Sporomusa sphaeroides DSM 2875: one gene and its partner. The protein of the gene in region 1 interacts with the protein of each later gene in a pairwise test. Links are inferred from orthologs where the notes say so. Each region holds a gene or a part of one and is shown in the gene's direction. Other genes may lie near its edges. The genes, in order: SPSPH_RS17840 and rplL.

What was found.
Region 2: the proteins of SPSPH_RS17840 (region 1) and rplL interact in binary tests that used the Escherichia coli proteins (3 or more experiments, as listed by UniProt). The link is inferred for Sporomusa sphaeroides DSM 2875 from one-to-one orthologs.

The regions. Positions count from the first base shown.
Region 1 is NZ_CP146991.1:3,837,116-3,847,992, forward strand. What follows is about bases 3,776-6,760. They hold SPSPH_RS17840 (universal stress protein), read left to right. Parts: upstream 3,776-5,038; coding sequence 5,039-5,482; downstream 5,483-6,760. Other genes in these bases: SPSPH_RS17835 (efflux RND transporter permease subunit), read left to right, coding at 3,776-4,979; pdxA (4-hydroxythreonine-4-phosphate dehydrogenase PdxA), read right to left, coding at 5,662-6,681; SPSPH_RS17850 (four-carbon acid sugar kinase family protein), read right to left, coding at 6,689-6,760. Also shown: SPSPH_RS17825 (TetR/AcrR family transcriptional regulator), read left to right, coding at 1-437; SPSPH_RS17830 (efflux RND transporter periplasmic adaptor subunit), read left to right, coding at 754-1,881; more of SPSPH_RS17835, read left to right, coding at 1,878-3,775; more of SPSPH_RS17850, read right to left, coding at 6,761-7,972; SPSPH_RS17855 (MurR/RpiR family transcriptional regulator), read right to left, coding at 8,006-8,857; SPSPH_RS17860 (Zn-dependent hydrolase), read right to left, coding at 9,179-10,432; SPSPH_RS17865 (DMT family transporter), read right to left, coding at 10,429-10,877.
Region 2 is NZ_CP146991.1:502,934-505,839, forward strand. It holds rplL (50S ribosomal protein L7/L12), read left to right. Parts: upstream 1-1,219; coding sequence 1,220-1,594; downstream 1,595-2,906. Other genes in the region: rplA (50S ribosomal protein L1), read left to right, coding at 1-405; rplJ (50S ribosomal protein L10), read left to right, coding at 629-1,159; rpoB (DNA-directed RNA polymerase subunit beta), read left to right, coding at 2,063-2,906. UniProt on the Escherichia coli protein: The binding site for several of the GTPase factors involved in protein synthesis (IF-2, EF-Tu, EF-G and RF3). Is thus essential for accurate translation.

The DNA.
Region 1 (10,877 bases):
CACTGCTTAACCGTCATGTAGCTTGTTTCCTTGCCGAAATTAAAAACATGACTCATTCTGATGCTTCTCCAGCGGAAAAATTGGGATTTATGATCAGTACCGTAATTAAAGATGTCCGTGCGCACGGCGAAGAACTGCTTAATACTATACATCATGAGCAGAATTTGCATATCAAGAATAAACTAACCAAAGGCGTCACGCTCATGCTCACGCCTCTGGGGCTGAATATTATCGAAGAAGGCCGAAGCCGTCAGGTCTTTAACGTCCCCCATCCGCAGACTGCTATGAGCTTTATCCTACTTATCATAGACTTTTTAATTGCTGGCCTCTATGAAAAGCAACCCCGGGAACTCTTGTCCCTGCGTCTGCGAATGGCGGAATCTCTCGTCGAAAAGACAGTAGGCCTACAAGAGGGAAATATCCATATCTCGCTGTAATCATGCAAGTCAACCACAATTGAATCATTACCCGAAAATCCCGCTTGCCAGAAAAATCTGGATTGAGCGGTTTTTTCAAACCTATTAATTAAACACGTTTAAATAATTAGTCGAAAACTACTTTACCCCTTACAGAAGGAGGCATGTAAATTGTATCAACGCCGAACTGTCGGTCGGAAAATTCCGCTTATAACTCAGAAAATACGAGGGCATCAGGACTCGACCCGCCCTCCTCCCCTTCTTTTGCCGAAAAGATACCGTTTTTCGAAGCAGTCATTTCCCGGTATATAACCCTTTTAAACTAAGGAGTGAAAGCATGCAATTACCATCTTGGTCAACCAATATTCCCAGAAAAAAATTATATTATGTGTTCGCAGCCATCGCCGTCTTATGTATTCTCGGCGGCACGCTCTGGCAAGGACAGCCTCGCCCACCGGCAGTCGTCAATGAAATTCCGGTGGTACGCACCGCCGTTGTCGGCAACTCCGCTGTTTCCCAGAGGTATACTTACTCCGGCGAAGTGCGCGGCCGCTATGAAAGTCAGCTCGCTTTTCAGGTAAACGGCAAAATTATCACAAGAAATGTGCAGCTGGGCAGTACGGTACAGGCCGGTGACGTCCTTCTGCAAATTGACGCCAAGGACGTTGTGCAAACGGTAAGTAACTATTCCGCTCAGGTCGATTCGGCCGAATCGCAACTGCAATTAGCCGCAAGCAACCTTAACCGCTACCGGGAACTACTGGAAGGCGGCGCTATCAGCCAGTCCCAGTATGACCAGTATGCCAACGCCCATAATGTAGCCGTTGCCGGGGTGCGCCAAGCCTCAGCACAATATAAGCAAAGTGCCAATCAGCTGGATTATACCTTGTTAAAAGCCGATAAACCAGGCATTGTATCCGGCATCTCCGCCGAAATCGGCCAGGTAGTCAGCGCCGGCCAGGTTATCGTTACCGTCGTGCAGGATGGCGAACGGGAAGTGGAGATCAGCATACCGGAAAACCGGATCGAAGAACTGCGCAAGACGGAAAAAATACAGGTTTCCTTCTGGGCTTTGCCCGCTGTAACGGCAGAAGGCAGGATAAGAGAAATTTCTCCGATGGCCGACCCAATCACCCGCACTTTTAAAGTGCGTATCAGTCTGATCAACCCGCCGCCGGCAATAAAGCTGGGCATGACCGCTACCGTAGCCGTAGCCGGCAACTCAGAACAACCGGTCATAAACATTCCCGTAGCGGCTGTCTATCAGACCGGCAATCCCACCCCCGCTGTCTGGGTAGTTGCGGGCGGAACCGTAACCCTGCGCTCCATTCAGACCGGTTATTACGGCAAGGGCAATACCGTCCAGGTACTCAACGGCCTGCGCCAGGGTGAGCGGATCGTCATTGCCGGGGTACATAAACTGACCGAAGGGCAGCAGGTAAGCATCGGCGGTGATTCGCTGTGAAAGGATTCAACTTGACCGAATGGTCCCTTAACCACAAACAGTTCATTTATTTTTTCATCATTCTCTTTTTCATTGCCGGTATTGTTTCTTATAAAAACCTGGGCCGTATGGAAGACCCGGACTTTACCATCAAACAAATGATTGTTACCGCTGCCTGGCCGGGAGCCACAGCCCAACAGATGGAGGAGCAGGTTACCGACAAAATTGAGAAGAAATTGCAGGACCTGCCGGGGCTTGATTATTTAAAAAGCTACTCCACTCCGGGAGTCACGGTAATTTATGTTCATTTAAAAGACACGGTGCTGCAAAAAGACGTACGCAACAAGTGGCTGGAAGTACGCAATATGGTGAGCGACATCGCCGGCACTTTCCCCTCCGGGGTCCTGCCGCCGCAGTTCAACGACCGGTTTGACGAAGTGTACGGTGTGGTGTTTGCCCTGACCGGCGACGGTTATACCTATGAAGACATGCGCGCCAAGGCGGAAAGAATCCGGCGGATTCTGCTCGGGGTTCCCAGTGTAAAAAAAGTGAACCTCCTGGGCGTGCAAACCGAAAAGATTTATATTGAAATCGAAAACAGCAAGCTGGCACAATTGGGGATTGATCCCAATTTAATCACCACCACGCTGCAGGCACAAAATGCCATGTCGGCGGCCGGCATGCTGGAAACAGCCTCTGACAATATTTATTTACGGATTACCGGCATGTTTGAAAACCTGGAGGATATTCAGAATACTCCCATTCAGGCGAACGGGCGCGCCTTCCGCCTGGGTGATATCGCGACCGTTACCCGCTCCTACAGTGAGCCCGCCGACCCTAAGTTTTATTATAACGGGGAACCCGGCATCGGCATTTCCCTGGCGATGGAGCCAGGCGGCAACGTGCTGGTCCTGGGGGAAAATATTGAAAAGACGATCGAACAGGTGAAAAAGGAACTGCCCGCCGGCCTGGAGATACACCAGACCGTCAATCAGCCCAAAGTAGTGGAAAGCTCTATTGATGAATTCGTAAAATCCCTGGGCGAAGCCATTGTTATTGTCTTAATCGTAAGCTTTATCAGTCTGGGAGTGCGTTCCGGCATCATCGTGGCATTGTGTATTCCGCTGGTCATCGCCATCGTGTTTACCTTCATGAATCTGTTCGGCATTGATTTGCAGCGGATCTCCCTGGGCGCGCTGATTATCGCGCTGGGCCTGCTGGTGGATGACGCGATTATTACCATTGAAGCCATGGTGGTTAAGCTGGAGCAAGGCTGGAGCCGCTTTAACGCCGCCTGCTTTGCCTATACGTCCACGGCTTATCCCCGCTTAACCGGCGAGTTGGTCACCTGCGCCGGCTTCATCCCGGTCGGGTTTGCCGCCGGGACCGCTTCGGAATACTGTGCCAGCATCTTTATGGTTGTCACCATCGCCTTGCTTACCTCCTGGCTGGTGGCCGGGACCGCCACACCGCTGTTAGGCTATTTGTTTATCAGAATTAAACCGAAAGGGAACGGGGAAAAAGAACATGATCCCTATGATACAAAATTTTATCAAAAATTCCGCCGGTTGTTAGTCTGGTGCCTGACCCATAAAAAGACTGTACTAATTGCCACAGCAGGTGCTTTTATCGCTTCCATCGGTTTGTTGGGGCTGGTAAAACAACAATTCTTTCCTGCTTCCACCCGGCCGGAACTGATTATCCAATTGGAGCTGCCTGAGGGTTCTTCCATTGAAAATTCCGATGCCGTTGCCCGTGAGTTTGCGCAGAAACTGGCAGACAATCCGCAAATTTCCTATTATACCTACCATGTAGGCGAAGGCGCTCCCCGGTTTGTATTAAGCTTTGAGCCGACTGCCAACAAACCGAATTTTTCCGAATTTATCATTGTGGCCACCGATGCCAAAGCCCGGGACGAACTGCAGACGAAATACCGCGAAGTATTAATCAAGGAATTTCCCCATGTGCAATTTCACACCAAGGTAATCAACAACGGCCCATCGTCCGACTATCCGGTCATGCTGCGGGTAAAAGGCTATGAGCTGGACAAGGTGCGGGACATTGCCGAACAAATACGGACGGTGATGGCCGCCAATCCCCATACCCGGAATGTAAACCTGAAATGGAGCGAAAAAAGTAAGATTATGCATCTGGATATCGACCAGGATAAAGTCCGGAAGCTGGGAATTACCTCGCAGGCGCTGGCCAGTGCGCTCCAGATGCAGCAGTCGGGGACAGAGATCACCCAATTCAGGGAAACCGACAAAACAGTCAGTATGGTGCTGCGGTTTGCCGCCCGGGACAGAAATGATCCGGCTTATCTAAAAGATTTCAATATTCCGGTCGGCAACGGACAATATGTCCCGCTGGATCAGATCGCCACCATCCGTTTCGAGACGGAGGACGGTTTGATCTACCGGCGTGATTTGAAGCCGATGATCTGGATACAGGCGGAATTGAATTCCGACGACGTGACCGGGGATGATGTGGCGGAACAGGTTTATAGCAAGCTGGCGGATTTGCGCGCCGGTTTGCCGTTTGGCTACAGCATCGAGTATGACGGCGGCAAAGAAGACAGCATTAGGGCCGCAAAATTCATGTCAGAACCGATACCGGCCATGATCATTGCGATCATGATTCTCCTAATGATCCAGCTGCAAAACATTCCCAAAATGATTCTGACGCTGCTTACGGCACCGCTGGGCATTATCGGCGTAGCGGTCGGATTGTTTTTTACCAACAGTCCGATGGGCTTTGTCGTACAACTGGGAATTTTGGCTTTGGCCGGGATTATTATGCGCAATACCATTATATTAATGGACCAGATTGACCAATTGCTGGAAGCCGGCGAACCTCTCTGGGACGCCATTATCGATGCCACCGTCATCCGGCTACGCCCTATCCTTCTGACTGCGGCAGCAGCGATTTTAGGGATGCTCCCCCTGGTTTCAAGCATCTTCTGGGGCCCGATGGCTGTCGCCATTGCGGCAGGGCTAATGGGCGCCACTATCTTAACCTTAGTGGTACTGCCGGTCATGTATGCCGCCTGGTACAAAGCCCAGCCTACTATGGATAAGAAAAATTCCTTAAATGCCAGTTCTGCCAATCATTCTGTTTGATTTGTCAGGTGTCAGGAAACCTTTGGTCTACTAACTATATTGATAAGGAGTTGATCATTATGGAAGTTCCGTATAAGAAAATTTTAGTTCCGGTGGATGGTTCCAGCCACGCGCTCAGGGCATTGTCCCATGCAGCGACGCTGGCCCGTTACTTTGCTGCTGAAATCAGCATTCTTTATGTATCGGTGCTATCGCAGCAAGTCCCTCTGTATGACCAGGTCAAGGGAGCCAAAATCCCGCCCAACGCTTCTACCGATCCCGCAAACTATGCTAAAACAATCCTGGCAGAAGCAAGCAAACAAGTCCCGGCTGGCATTTACGTTCAAACCCACAACGAGCTTGGCGAACCACGCACTGCCATTACCGACTTCGCCACGCAAAACGGCTATGATATTATCGTCATCGGCTGCCGGGGCTTAGGCGCGATTTCCGGCTTGCTTCTGGGGAGCGTCAGCACTTACGTTCTCCATCATGCCCCATGCCCGGTTTTGGTTATTAAATAGTTACTTTCATCCGCACGTTCCGCTACGATTTATAAGGTTTCCCTCAGGTATCTCCGGTACTATTCCCGGAAATATAACATAACAGCGGAAGCAGTCATCCCAAACCGGGGCCTGCTTCCGCTGTTTATTGTTCGCTTTTACATGTTTTAGTGCTGCCAGAGCCGTGAAGTGAGATTCAGTCACGCATCGGTTTGTCCGGCTAGTCCCTGAGCTGCCTTGGCGGCAAATTCGATGGCGGCAGTCATGCTGCCGCTGTCGGCAATCCCTTTGCCGGCGATGTCAAACGCGGTGCCGTGGTCAACCGAACTCCGGATAAACGGCAGCCCGACAGTCACATTGATACCCGAATCAAAGCCCAGAAGCTTAATGGGAATATGGCCTTGATCGTGGTACATAACGACTACGATGTCAAACTCTTTACGCTTTGCCGCCCGGAAGAAAACGGTGTCCGGCGGGATGGGGCCGCTGGCGGCAATGCCCTCCTGCTGCGCCGCTTCCACGGCGGGAAGAATTTCGTCGATATCCTCACGCCCAAACAGGCCATTTTCACCGGCATGGGCGTTGAAACCGGCTACCGCGATGCGCGGCTTTTCCAGGCCAAGCAGCCGCAGCGTACGGTCAGCAAGCCGGATGATCCTGAGGACTCGGTCTTTTTTAATCAAATCGGCTGCCTGCCGCATGGAAACATGGGTAGTGACATGGATGACCTTAAGGTCGTCACTGGAAAGCATCATGGCATAATCGTTGGTCTGGCTGAGCTCACCTAATATTTCTGTATGGCCCGGGAAGTGATGTCCGCCTTTGTGCAGCGCCTCTTTGTTGATCGGCGCCGTAACAATGCCAGCCACCTTTTGGTCCAAAGCCTGCCTAATGGCACCTTCAATATACTGGTAAGCCGCATGACCGGCACGGCCGTCTACCTGACCAAAGGGCAGGTCGGCCGGTACATTGGCAAAATCAAGTACGTTAATAGTACCGTATTCATACAACCCGTTTTGCGGCTCAGCAGTGGCATGAATTTTCGCCAGGCTGTTCACAATCCCGGCCGCCATAGCCATTCTCCCGGCATCACCAAACACCAGTGGCCGGCATATCTGGTAGATTTGTTGATCTGCCAGTGCCTTGACAATAATTTCCGGACCGCAGCCGGCCGGATCACCCATCGTAATGGCAAGAATCGGAAGCTGTTCTTTACTCATTAGCCAATCACCTTCTTTGCTCCAGTTTTTTCACTGCTTTTACCAGTGCGTCAGGCGCACCGAATGCTCCGGCTTTAGTAACGACCAATAGTTGTTTCCCCTCCTGGGTGGTCATGGCACCAAGCGGAATAGCCGGTGTCACTTCTTCCAGAACGCGGATGCCGGTGACACCCAGGGCGTTGCATACAGCCACAGCCGTATCACCGCCGGTCAGAACCACTCCGGAAATATCCTGCGCCCGCAATATTTCGGCGCCAATCCAGCCAAGAATCTGGGCCACTTTTTCGCCGACCTGCACCAGGGACATACCCAGCTTTTCCCCGGCAGTCTGTGTCTGCTGCACCGTGTCGGCCTTGTAACCGGAGACCAGAACAATGCGCCGGCCTGCGGACAGGGACTGCTGCACCTGCTGTAGGGTCGGATGCGGCTGGCCTGCCTGCCAGGACAAATACCCGGCAACTTCCAGTTCAATCATTTCATAGCCGGAAGCCACCAGCTGTTCTACCTGACCGCGCGTCACAGAACTTACACTGCCGGCAATAACAAAAGCCGGCTGGCGGGTTTCTGGTTCTGCCGCCCAATGAAACAACTGCGGCAGCACTTCGGCAAGTCCGGCAGACCCGGACCAGAGGATTTTTTCTGAAAGGCTGGCTGCCGCCTGTGCAACAATAAGAAAGTGCTCGTCCTGCCAGGCATCTGAGCTGATAATCCGGCAACCGTCATTCAGATGCCGGCGCAGGGCCTGTACAATACCTTCCTGTCCCTGTGATATATCGGCAAAATCAATATGACCGACCTTGAGGCCTGTCTGTTTTCGCAATAGTTCGGGCAGCATGGTTTCGTAAACAGGGGTTTTCGGGTCACGGGCAATTTCGGTAGTGGAGAGCGGCGCACCATTGAGCAGATAATTGCCCCCCACAGTTATGCGCCCGTTTTTGGGGAAAGCGGGCATAACCAGGGCAAAATCATGCAGGTTCAAGTCAAGAATAGCTTTAATTTCCATGCCAACATTGCCCCTCAGGGTCGAATCCAGCTTTTTATAGTATTGGCCAAATCCGGCTGCCACCGCTTTTTGGGCGGCTTGCTGTACCCTTGCATAGGCTTCCGGGGCGGGAACGGCGCGGCTGTTTGTATCAACTACGATAATATCGGCCGTGGCTGTGGCATTGAGCGCCGCATCATTCAGCAGCACCTCCGTATGCATACCCTGCCGGGCGAACTGTACCCCGGTATCGTTGGCACCAGTCAGGTCGTCGGCGATAACGATCATCCCTTTGCTTGTTGCTTTCAAATCGCTTCCTCCTTATTATGATGATATGGCAGTTCAGTCAGACTGATTACGATATTGCCGCAGGGCTGTACGCGATTGATTTACTCCCGCGATAGCCGGCTCACCAATTTGCAGCGCCATCATAACATACAAAATATCAATGACGACAAGCTGAACGATGCGGGAAATCATAGCATCTGAACGCATTTTCGTTTCACAGGTGCAGCTTAATAAATACGCATCAACAAGTTGAGTAATGCCGGAGTCGATGGAGCTGGTCAGAGCACAGGTAAAGCAGCCGCGTTTTTGGGCAAGCGCCAGTGTACGGAGTATATCTGTTGTCTCGCCTGAGTGGGAAATGGCAAAAAAGACTTCGTCCGGCCGGGCAATTGATGCGGCAATCATCATCAGGTGGGAATCGGAATACCCAATAACCCTGCAGCCCAGACGCATAAATTTTTGCCTGGCATCCTGGGCCACTACACCGGAGGCACCCAAGCCAATGACATGAACAACAGCGGCTTGGCGCAACTGCTGTTCAATAGTTGCCAGCGCCTCTGCCGAAAGCTGCTGCTTCAAGTCAGAAATCCCTTGAGTGGTGGAATCGGCGACCTTACGAATGATGTCAGTTAACCCGTCATGGGCCTGCACTTCCTCATAAATCGGCTGTATATCGGTTTCTGCGGCTAACTCCTTAGCCAGGGCAACACGAAACATGGCATAATTTTTATAGCCCAGCAGCCGGTAAAAGCGTATTACCGTCGCTTCACCCACACCGCATTTAGCGGCAAATTCATTGATTGGCAGGGTCAGGGCTTCCTGCGCATGCGCTTGCAGGTATTGGACAATTTTATTTTGCGTGGCTGTAAAACGATTATGCTGTAGCCGAATTTTAGAAAATAGCATTATCAAACCACCTCGGAGATTATATTCACTAACCTTACCTTCGGAGATTTTTTTCTCCGTTATGGTATTATTCGCTATACTTTCCTGATCGCCTGCTTATTATTACAAAAAATCTTAATCTTGTTGCTATATAAAACCAACCTATTGAAAAGACCGTGTATTCCCTGCCAGCAGGGCACCTACACGGTCTTGCTTATCTCTATAAAATTGCGCAAATTCCCAGCCCTATAGCTTCTTTTTGACAAAATGAGGCAAGCGCGCGCCGGGCAGGTAAGCGCCAAACAAGGTACGGAGTTTGTCCGTCCAGGCTTGTCGAAAACACTAACCCAGATTGTCTGTCTCCATGCTTTCGGCCAATTTTCTCACCGCACCCAGCAATATCCGGGCACCGGCGGCAATGTCGTCAATGCTGGCCCATTCGGCCGGATTGTGGCTAATGCCGCCTTTGCAGGGGACAAACACCATGCCGGTTGGAGCCATTTCCGCCACATGCATGGCATCATGTCCGGCACCGCTTGGCAGCAGCATATTGGCATAACCATATTCCTCTGCTATATTTTGCAGGAATTCGACTATTTCCCGGGAAATTTCCACAGGCTTTTCGTCAGTAAGCGTAATAATCTCCATATCGACACCGCGCCGGGCTTGTACTTCAGCAATGCCTGCCGTCAGTTCCCCCAGCACCTGCCGTTTGCTGGCCGCCGAAATGCCGCGAAGGTCAATGCCCAGTTCGACCCGTCCGGGAATAACATTCATGACCCCTGGCTCAACCTTTGCCATCCCGGTCGTACCTACCGTGCCGTTATGGCTTTCCTGACCTGCCAGTTTTTCTACCAGCAAAATAATTTCAGCCGCCGCAGCCAGCGCGTCCTGACGCATATTCATGGGCGTGGCGCCTGAATGATCGGCCTGGCCTGTTACTATTACCTTCAGGCGGGTAGGGGCGGCAATCCCGGTGACGATGCCAATTTGTTTACCCATGGTTTCCAATACTTTGCCTTGCTCAATATGCAGTTCCAAAAAGACTTTGATTGCCTGGTCATAACGCGCGTGTCCGATATTCTCAGGTGCAAGCCCCCGCCCGCGCATAGCCTGGGCCAGTGTCACACCCTGCTTGTCGGTATACTGCTCTAATTGCGCCAAGGACAGTTTGCCGCAAAATGCCTTGCTGCCAAGGGTGGCCATACCAAACCGGCTGGATTCTTCAGCCATGAAAACAACAACTTCAATGGGATGCACTGTCTGTTGTCCCGCTTCTTCCAGGCAGCGGACCACCTCAATCGCTGCCAGTACGCCTGCCACCCCGTCATAGTTGCCGCCATTGGGAACACTGTCAATATGTGACCCCAGCATAACCACAGGCGCCGCCGGGTTAAGCCCTTCCCGGCGGGCAATGAGATTGCCGAAAGCATCCACTCGGACAGCAAGCCCGGCCGCTTCCATAAGCTCACGAATATAATTCCTGGCTTCCCAATCTTCATCACTGAACGCCAGGCGCGTAATGCCTCCGCCTGCCTGTGCCCCGATGGCACTCAGCCTACGGAAGGTTTCTTCAAGCCGCTTCACTGAAATCATGCCTGTTTCTCCTTTGCTGTATGTATGAATTCATCTGCTTTAACGGCTTGCCTGGACCGCTCAAAATTCATAACCCAAATAGCCAGCAGCGTTACTGCACCACCGGCAAGCTGAATGGGCAGCACCCTTTCTCCCAGGACTAAATAGCCGCCAAGTACCCCGGCAACAGGAACCAGATTAAGATACAGGGTTGTAATGGCAACATCCAAATGTTTTAACGCATACATATACAATAAATAACAGACCACCGAGCAAAACACTGCCAAAAATAAAATATGCCCCATAGCGGTCAGTGAAAATACCTGCCACTCGTTAACTTCGGTGAGCGACAAGGGCAGCAAGAGTATTGTGCCTATCACCGTTTGATAGGTGATCATGCACATGCCGGAATACTTATTTTGCAGCGACTTGGCAACAAGAGTATAAAAGGTCCAGGACAACATCG
Region 2 (2,906 bases), 3.3 Mb from region 1 along the record:
GTGGAAAAAATCCAGGGTGGCTGGACTGATTTTGATGTTGCAGTAGCTACGCCTGACATGATGGGTTTGGTAGGCCGCCTTGGTAAAATCCTTGGCCCTAAAGGCTTAATGCCTAACCCCAAAGTTGGCACCGTTACTCTTGATGTAGTCCGTGCTCTTAACGAAATTAAAGCAGGTAAGATTGAATACCGTACCGATAAAGCGGGTAATATCCACGCTCCTATCGGTAAAGTATCTTTCGATAACGAAAAACTGCTTGCGAATTTCCACACCCTGATTGATACATTGATTAAGGTTAAGCCTGCTGCGGCCAAAGGCCAATACATGCGGAACATTTCCTTAAGCACAACAATGGGTCCTGGTGTAAGGGTTAACCCGCTCAAAGCTCCCGGCAAAAAAGAATAACATTACTATAGACTATTACTCAACAAGGCTGTAAATGGCATTGGCGAGTAGTTGTAAGGCTGTAGACAGCAGGTGCATGATTGCCGAAAAAGCGTAAAGCTTGCCTGCCGAGGCCGGGGATTTGCAGCGTGTAACCGTAAATTACGTTATAACGCGGCCTCCGGTGTTTACATCCGGAGGCCGTTTTTAATTTAGGATACTTGATTAAGGAGGTGTAATATAAATGGCTGTAACTCAAGAAAAGATTCAGACAGTTGCTGAGATTAAAGAAAAACTCAGCACTACCAAAGGTGCCGTTTTGACGAACTATCGTGGTTTAACCGTTGCTCAGGATACCAAGCTTCGCCGCAAACTGCGTGAAGCAGGGGTAGAGTATCGCGTATTTAAAAATACCATGACTCGCATTGCTGCTAAAGAAGCTGGCATTGAAGGTCTTGACCCGTATCTTGAAGGTCCGACCGCTATCGCAATTTCCTATACCGATCCTGTAGCTCCGGCCAAAATTATTTCAGACTTTGTCAAAGAAAACAAATTGCAGGCTCTGGAAGTAAAAGCCGGTATTGTAGAAGGTCAAGTAATTGACGCTAACGGGGTTAAGGCTCTGTCGAGCCTGCCGCCGCGCGAAGTTCTCATTGCACAGGTTCTGGCTGGTTTCCAAGCTCCTATCGCCGGTTTCGTCAACGTACTTTCCGGTACTATGCGCAATCTGGTGTATGCGCTTGAAGCTGTACGCCAGCAAAAGGAATCCGCATAACCCGTTTTCCCGATTAACTTAGAAAAAATTTTAAATGAAAGTTTATGGAGGTATTTTAAAATGACTAAAGAACAAATTATGGAAGCCATTGAGCAAATGACTGTGCTCGAACTGTCCGAGCTGGTAAAAGCCCTTGAAGAAAAATTTGGCGTATCTGCTGCTGCTCCTGTTGCTGTAGCTGCTGCTCCTGCTGCCGGCGGTGCTGCCGCTGCTGCTGAAGAACAAACTGAATTTGATGTAGTCCTCACCAACGCTGGTGCCGGCAAAATCAACGTTATCAAAGTGGTACGTGAAGTTACCGGTCTTGGCCTCAAAGAAGCTAAAGAGCTCGTTGACGGTGCTCCTAAAGCTGTCAAAGAAAAAATCTCCAAAGCCGATGCAGAAGCTCTCAAAGCTAAACTTGTTGAAGCTGGCGCAACTGTTGAAGTTAAGTAAGATAGCTTGACCAAAAGGAGCACCTTTTTCGGTGCTCCTTTTATTTTCCTGACAGCAAAACTATAACGAAAAACAGGATAAGGCAAGAACGGCTTTCGCTTTATTTGCTATAGAAAATTATTTTATCTCAAAAATATACATAGCTGGGTAAAATTTCTTGACATAGCAAATAATATATGATACCATTATATATCGCCGTACATGTTTATATTTTTCTTGTTTCCATTGCTTTACATTTTAGCTGAGGACTGTATAAATTATGAAATGGCAGGATATAGTAATATAATGGAGGATGAATCGTTTTCATCAAAAAAGAAGCAAGGTCTTTAATTAAGATATGGAGCCTTGCTTTGTTTTGTGTATATTTAATCATTCATTTGCTGACTTAGTATTTGCGGAATGCTGCTAAGATATGTAGTGAGCTTACGCGATATGTCAGTGTAAAATGGCTAAGGGGTGAAGGGGTTAATGTTTAATCCTGTTCCGGTGGGCAAAAGGTTCAGGTATAGTTATGCCAAAATTGATGAAGTGCTGGACATGCCCAACCTTATCGAAATTCAGAAGAATTCCTACAACTGGTTTCTTAAGGAAGGCTTGCAGGAAATATTTCATGATATTTCTCCTATCCAGGACTTTACCGGCAACCTGGTCCTGTCTTTTGAAAACTTTACATTGGGCGAACCTAAATATGAGGTTGAAGAATGCAAAGAGCGGGATGTTACATATGCCGCTCCGCTTCGCGTTAGCGTCCGCCTGTACAACAAGGAAACACAGGAAATAAAAGAGCAGGAAGTATTTATGGGCGACTTTCCGCTCATGACTGACAACGGCACGTTTATTATTAACGGTGCCGAGCGGGTTATTGTCAGTCAGTTGGTTCGTTCCCCGGGTGTGTATTATAACGAAACCATCGATACTACCGGCAAAAAGCTGTACAATGCTACCGTTATCCCGAATCGCGGCGCGTGGCTCGAACTGGAAACCGATGCCAATGATGTTGTGTCCGTTAGGGTTGACCGGACCCGGAAGCTGCCGGTAACTGTTCTTATTCGTGCACTGGGCTTTGTTTCCAATGGCGTAATATCGGAGCTTTTTCATGATGATGTACGCATCCGGGCTACGCTGGAACGGGACAATAGCGACTCACGGGAAGAAGCCCTTGTTGAAATTTATAAGCGCCTGCGCCCAGGCGAACCGCCAACAGTGGAAAATGCTGCTCAACTGTTGGAAACCTTATTTTTTGATTCCAAACGCTATGATCTGGCTACTGTCGGACGCTACAAACTCGGCAAAAAGCTGGGATGGCGCCGCC